Regions from separate parts of the Spirillospora sp. NPDC029432 genome, predicted to be linked through region 2. Evidence: riboswitches for the same ligand, from Rfam matches in the RefSeq annotation. Region 2 holds a riboswitch; the other holds the start of a gene.
What was found. Region 2 has a riboswitch for S-adenosylmethionine ahead of thrC (threonine synthase). Riboswitches for the same ligand answer to the same signal wherever they lie in the genome.
Positions count from the first base shown of each region.

Region 1: another riboswitch for S-adenosylmethionine. It lies ahead of AB0881_RS04805 (aminotransferase class V-fold PLP-dependent enzyme); the one in region 2 lies ahead of thrC (threonine synthase).

Region 1 is NZ_JBEZWH010000004.1:208,316-211,712, reverse strand. Features, by position in the region: gene AB0881_RS04815 (transglycosylase domain-containing protein) at 1-566, shown strand, start outside; gene AB0881_RS04810 (hypothetical protein) at 653-1,045, opposite strand; SAM riboswitch class IV at 1,096-1,210, shown strand; gene AB0881_RS04805 (aminotransferase class V-fold PLP-dependent enzyme) at 1,271-2,617, shown strand; gene AB0881_RS04800 (SseB family protein) at 2,797-3,397, shown strand, end outside.
Region 2 is NZ_JBEZWH010000102.1:9,620-13,016, reverse strand. Features, by position in the region: gene AB0881_RS39390 (trehalose-6-phosphate synthase) at 1-238, opposite strand, end outside; gene AB0881_RS39385 (cation diffusion facilitator family transporter) at 355-1,353, shown strand; SAM riboswitch class I at 1,506-1,645, shown strand; gene thrC (threonine synthase) at 1,661-2,938, shown strand; gene AB0881_RS39375 (MoaD/ThiS family protein) at 2,983-3,261, shown strand; gene AB0881_RS39370 (nucleotidyltransferase domain-containing protein) at 3,346-3,397, shown strand, end outside.

The sequences.
Region 1 (3,397 bases), on a different contig from region 2:
ACGCGATGTCGCAGGTGGTCCGCGCCGGCACCGGTACGGGCGCGCAGCTGCCCGACGGCCGCGACGTGGCCGGCAAGACCGGTACGACCGACGAGGGCCGCGCGATCTGGTTCAACGGGTTCATCCCGCAGATGGCGACGACGGTGGCGATGTTCCGCAGCGACGGCAAGCCGCTGAACATCCCCGGGTACGGCTCGTACGGCGGGCAGCTCCCGGCGCAGATGTGGCGCGGCTTCATGTCGCAGGCGGTCAACATCGAGAACCTGTCGCCGGAGTCGTTCGGGTCGCCGTCGTCCACTCCGGGCGGCTACGCCGGACGCCAGCCGGGCCAGACGGGGGACGCGACGCCGACGCGGCCAGGGCCGCAGCGGCCGCCGGACTCCGACCGGCCGGAGACGCCCAGCGACCCGCCACCCGGGGACGGGCCCGACGAGCCGGAGATCCCGCTGCCGCCGGACCCGGACGACCCCGGGCCCGGCGATCCGGGCGGCGGCGGAGGCGACGATGATCCGCCCGGCAACGGCGGTGGCGGCAACGGCGGAGGCGGAGGCGGAGGCAACGGCTGAGCCGCCGGCCGTGACGGAGGCGAGAAGGGAAAGGGGAAGGGCCCGGCGTGATCGCCGGGCCCTTCCCCTTCTTCAGCGGCCCGGCGTCAGGAGCAGGCCTTGCCGATGCGCTGCGGCGTCCCGGTCATCACGCCGTTCAGCTGGGCGGCGTCGCCCGTCCCGATGCCGGCGGCGGCCTTGCGCAGGCCGTCCGCCTCGGCCTTCAGCGCCTTCTTCAGCGCGGCGTCCTCGGCCTTGCCCGCCAGCCCGTCGACGCGGCCGGCCAGCTGCTCGGTCGGCTGCCTCCACTGCCCGGGCTCGGCCGCCGAGACGCTCCGCACCTGCGTCATGTACTGCTGGAACGCCTTCTTGGTGTCGGCGCAGATCTGGTCGGTGTTGTCCCCGCCCAGCAGCCCGCAGCCGGTCAGCAGCCCGGAGGCGCCGAGCACCAGCACACCCCCGGCGAGCACCCGAACCGCCCGGACGGCCCCGTGTCGCATCGCACCCTCCCATTTCGTCCCCGTCGGTCTTGGCATATGATTCCGCACTAGGTCATGAGCGCCAGCGTCAAGCCCCGGCTTGCTGGCCGGCAACCCTTCGTCCGCGATGGGGTGCCCCGGGTGAGGACCTGGCCGGGCGCGACCGCGTTCCGGCAAGCGCGGATCCCGCCTTCCTGCCGGCCACCGGCCGCACGGGATCCCTGGATCCCCGAGGAGGGCCACCGCATGTCTCCCGCCGGTACCGCAACGCTCACCACCACCCGTCCCGCGCCCGTCGCCGCATCGGCGGCCGCGCCCGTACGGCCGCGGCGGAACGCCGACGCTACCGCCCCGCGCGATCTTCCGCGCGTGATCGGCGCGGACGCCTCCGTCCCGCTCGACGGCGGCGGCAGCGTCGCGTACGCCAACTTCGACTACGCCGCGAGCGCGCCCTGTCTGGAGTCGGTGCAGGAAGCCGTCACGCGCGCGTTGCCGTACTACAGCAGCGTGCACCGCGGCGCCGGGTACGCCTCGCAGGTCACCACCGAGGCGTACGAGAACGCGCGCGAGACCGTACGCGGCTTCCTGGGCGCGTGGAAGCGCGACGCGGTCGTGTTCACCCGCAACACCACCGACGCGATGAACCTCCTCGCGCACGCCGCGCCGCCCGGCACCACCGTCGTCGTCTTCGAGACCGAGCACCACGCGTCCCTGCTGCCGTGGAAGCGCGCCGTACGGCTGCCCGCCCCCGCGAGCCCGCTGGAGGCCGTCGCCGCCGCGGACCGCGCGATCCGCGAGGCGCCGGCCGGGCCGCGGCTGCTGGTCGTCACCGCCGCGTCCAACGTCACCGGCGAGATCTGGCCGATCGCCGAGCTGGCCGCGACCGCCCGCGCGCACGGCGCCCGCATCGCCGTCGACGCCGCGCAGCTCGTCCCGCACCGGCCGCTGGACATGGGCGCGCTGGGCCTGGACTACGTCGCGTTCTCCGGGCACAAGCTGTACGCGCCGTTCGGGGCGGGCGTGCTCGCCGGCCGGTCCGACTGGCTGCGCGCGGCGGACCCGTACCTCAAGGGCGGCGGCGCGAGCGCGTCGGTCACCGGACGCGGCGACGCGACGCGCTGGTCCGCCGACGCGCAGCAGCGGCACGAGGCCGGGACCCCGAACGTGCTGGGCGCGCTGGCCGTCGCCGCCGCCTGCGAGACGCTGGCCGGAACCGGCTGGGACGCGCTCGTCCGGCACGAGGAGCGGCTGCTGGCCAGGCTGCGCGAAGGCGTCGCCGGCATCCCCGGAGTGCGCGAACTCACCCTCTGGGGCGAGGGTGTCCCCCGGGTGGGAATCCTGTCGTTCGTCGTGGACGGCTGGAACGCGCGGGACGCTGCCCTTACCCTGTCGGGGACCTATGGCATCGGCGTCCGGGACGGCAAGTTCTGTGCGCACCCCTTCGTCCGGCACCTGCTCGGCGGCGCCGGACGGGCGGCGGAGTCGGCGGTGCGCGCGAGCTTCGGCGTCGGGACGGAGGACGAGCACGTCGACCGGCTGCTGGACGCGCTCCGGCGGCTGGCCGCGACGGCGGGCGAGCGGCGGGCCGGGTAGGGGCCGCGATCCCGTGCCCCTCGTGGACGGGCCGCCGGTGGGGGCACTTTGGCCCTGTACGCCCATGTAGCGTAGGCGGGTCCGTAACTTGCAAGTCAAGAGCCCGGTCGCCGGGCCCGGGACGGGCAGGATGGGCTCCGCCGGGTTTCCCGGCGGACCCGGGATGAAGGCGGCACGGGATGAAACAGGGGGTGGCGACCGTGGCCGACGCGTGGCGACCCACGTCGGAACTCGAGCGCCGGCTGCAGGAGACGGTGCGGAGCGGAGACCAGGAGGCGTACTTCCGCCTCCTCGCCGGCAGCGAGCTGGTGATCCCCGTACCGCCCGCCCAGGCCGACGACGTCCTCGCCGACCAGGCGCGGCCGAGCTGGCCGGTCCAGGAGGAGGACGGCCGCACGCACGTGCTGGCCTACACCTCGGCGGCCGCGATGCGCGACTGCCTCGGCCCGGCGTACCGGCACTACCTGCGGCTCAGGTTCACCGACCTGGCCGAGACCTGGCCGGACGCCCGGTGGTGGCTGGCCGTCGACGTGCCCATGCCCGGCACCGACGGCGCCGTGCTGCCGATCGAGGCGCGCCTGCCGGCCTGGTTCGTCAGGCAGGTCGCGGACGGCGACGCCCGCCCCCCGCGGGCCGGCCGCCGCACCCCCGACACGCCGGACCACGGCGCTCTGCCGCCCGTTTCCACGCACCCGCAGCCCCAGGCCCCGGCGTACGGGGACGGGCCGCACCAACCGCTCGCGAACTCCACGGGCCCGCTCCCCGCCGGCCCTCCGCAGT
Region 2 (3,397 bases):
CGGCGTCGCCGAGGGCCGCGCACACCCACAGCACCTCGGGCGCGGCGTCCGCGTGCCCGTCCCCGGCCGGTACGGTCCCGGCCGCGACGCCCCGGCCGCCCGGATCGCCGCCGGCGCCGGTCACCCCGGCCAGGCCGGACACCAGCCCGCCGGCCCCGCGCCGCATGGTCAGCGTGCCGTCATCGGCCCGCGCGAACGACACCGGACCCCGGTTGGACGCCAGCAGCACTTGGCTCATACCGGCAGGGTCTCAGTTGGGATCGGGGCGCATCAAAGTGACCCGGGTGAATCCCCGTGGAACCGCGTGGATCCGCGGCCCCGGTTAGCCGGGAGGTCCGCGGGTACCGAGCGCGGATGAGCAGAGCCGAGACCACCAAGACGGTCCTCGTGGCGGGGACGGCCAACCTGATCCTGGCGGTCACCAAGCTGGTGGCGGGCGTGCTCTCCGGATCGAGCGCGATGATGGCCGAGGGCGCCCACTCGGTCGCCGACACCCTCAACCAGGGCTTCCTGCTCGCCTCGCTGCGGCGCAGCGCCCGCCCGCCCGACCACCGGCACCCGTTCGGGTACGGCAACGAGCGCTACTTCTGGTCGCTGCTCGCCGCGTTCGGGATCTTCGTCGCGGGCGGCGGCTACTCGATCTTCGAGGGGATCCTGACGATCACCGGCAAGGAGGTCGGCGGCGGCGAGCAGGTCTGGCTCGCGTTCACCGTCCTCGGGATCGCCGCGCTGCTGGAGGGCACCTCCTGGGTGCGCGCCTGGACGCAGGCCCGCCGCGAGACCCGCGACAACGGCCAGGGCCTCGTCGAGCACGTCCGAGAGACGCCCGACGTCACGTTCAAGGCGGCCCTGTTCGAGGACAGCGCCGCGATGATCGGGCTCGTCTTCGCCGCCGCCGGGCTGGCGCTGCGCGAGATCACCGGGTCCCCGTTCTGGGACGGCCTCGCCTCCGTCATGATCGGCCTGCTTCTGGTGGTGGTCGCGTTCGCCCTCGGCCGCGACAGCCGCAGCCTGCTGATCGGCCAGTCCGTGGCGCCGGACGTGCAGCGCGAGATCCGTAGGGAGATCTCCGCCACCGCCGGCGTCACCGGCGTCGAGGAGCTGTTCACCATGCACTTCGGTCCCGACGACATCCTGGTCGCCGCCAAGGTCAACTTCTCCGACGCCATCAGCGCCGACCAGGCCGAGGACATCGCGGGCGACATCGACCGCCGCCTCCAGGAGCGCGTGCCGCTCGTCCGCCACGTCTTCCTGGATCCGACGCAGAGCGGACCGGAGCCCCGGCCCCCGCGGCGCGGCGCGTTCCGCCGTCCCCGTTCCGGTGCCGTACGGGCGCCTGACCTGCGGCGTTAGGAACCCGCCCGGAACGGGGCAAGCCCGTAAGAATGATCAAGGGCGGGGTTGGGTAACGTCTCAACCGGCGAGACCCGGCTGTCCGGCAACCGGTCAGATCATGTAAAGTCACGCATACAGCGCGATACTTCGTGCGGTAGACAACTTAATAACGCTCATCCAGAGGGGTGGAGGGACCGGCCCGACGAAGCCCCGGCAACCACCTGGCTCACGCGCTCGCGATCCTGCGAGGCCGGCCAGGAGATGGTGCCAACTCCGGCCTGTGACCAAGGTGGCACAGGAAAGATGGGGAGAAAGGCCTCGCTCCATGGCAATCACGCCTGCCGACGACACCCACCGCACCGCCCCCGACCCCGCCCCCGACCTCGGGCCCGCGACCGCACTGGTCTGCCGCGAGTGCGGCCACAGCCGCCCGCTCGGCCCGTTCTACGCCTGCGAAGAGTGTTTCGGCCCCCTGGAGATCGCGTACGACTTCGCGGGGGTCACCCGTTCCTCCATCGAGGCGGGACCGCGCAACATCTGGCGCTACCGCGGGCTCCTGCCGGTGCCCGCGTCGGTCGCCGGCACGCCCAACACCGAGCCGGGACTGACCCGCCTGGTGCGGGCCGACCACCTCGCCGAGTCGCTCGGCCTCGAACGGCTCTGGGTGAAGGACGACAGCGGCAACCCGACCCACTCGTTCAAGGACCGCGTGGTCGCGGTGGCGCTGGCCGCGGCGCGCGAGCTGGGCTTCAAGGTGCTGGCCTGCCCGTCCACCGGCAACCTCGCCAACGCGGTCGCGGCGGCCGCGGCGCGCGCGGGCATCCGCAGCGCGGTGTTCGTGCCGTCCGACCTGGAGCAGCAGAAGATCATCACGACCGCGGTGTACGGCGGCACGTTCGTCACCGTGGACGGCAACTACGACGACGTCAACCGGCTGGCCTCGGAGATCGCGGGCGAGCAGGAGGACTGGGCGTTCGTGAACGTCAACGTCCGGCCGTACTACGCCGAGGGCTCCAAGACCCTCGGGTACGAGATCGCCGAGCAGCTCGGCTGGCGGCTGCCCGACCAGATCGTGATCCCGGTCGCGTCCGGCTCCCAGCTGACGAAGATCGATAAGGCGTTCCAGGAGTTCATCAAGCTCGGCCTGGTCGAGGACAAGCCGTACAAGGTGTTCGGCGCGCAGGCCGCGGGCTGCGATCCGGTGTCGGCGGCGTTCAAGGCCGGGCACGACGTCGTCCGGCCGGTCAAGCCGGCCACCATCGCCAAGTCGCTGGCCATCGGGAACCCGGCGGACGGCCCGTACGTGCTGGACGTCGTCCGGCGCACCGGCGGCGCGGTGGAGGACGTCACCGACGAGGAAGTGGTCGAGGGCATCCGCCTGCTGGCCGGCACGGAGGGCATCTTCGGCGAGACGGCCGGCGGCGTCACCGTGGCGACCCTGCGCAAGCTGGTGAACGGCGGCGCGCTCGACCCGTCCGCCGAGACCGTGATCATCAACTCCGGGGACGGCCTCAAGACCCTGGACGCGGTCTCCTCGCACGTGGCGCCGGGCGCGAACATCGCGCCGTCGCTGGAGGCCTTCCGGGCCGCCGGCCTCGCCTGAACGAACCGCCCGTACGACCGACCCAGCATCTTGGAGCGAGAAGCATGAGCACCGTTTCCGTGCGGATCCCGACGATCCTGCGGCCGCTGACCGGCGGCGCGGCGGAGGTGAAGGCCGAGGGCGCCACGCTGCGCGCGGTGGTGGCCGACCTGGAGGCCAACCACCCCGGGATCGCGGCCCGCGTCCTGGACGACAACGGCAAGATCCGGCGCTTCGTGAACGTGTACGTGGGCGACGAGGACGTCCGGTTCGCCGACGGGCTCGACACCGCGACGCCCGAGGGCGCGCAGGTGTCGATCATTCCCGCGGTCGCCGGCGGCTGACCCGGCACGCTTCCAGCCCCCTTTTCCCGGTAAAGCACGGGAAAAGGGGGCTTTGCCCTGCTAGGCCCGGGTAAGAGGTTTTGCATGGGGACAGCGGAGGATATTGCGGAGGCGGTTGAGGCGCATCCGGGAGTGA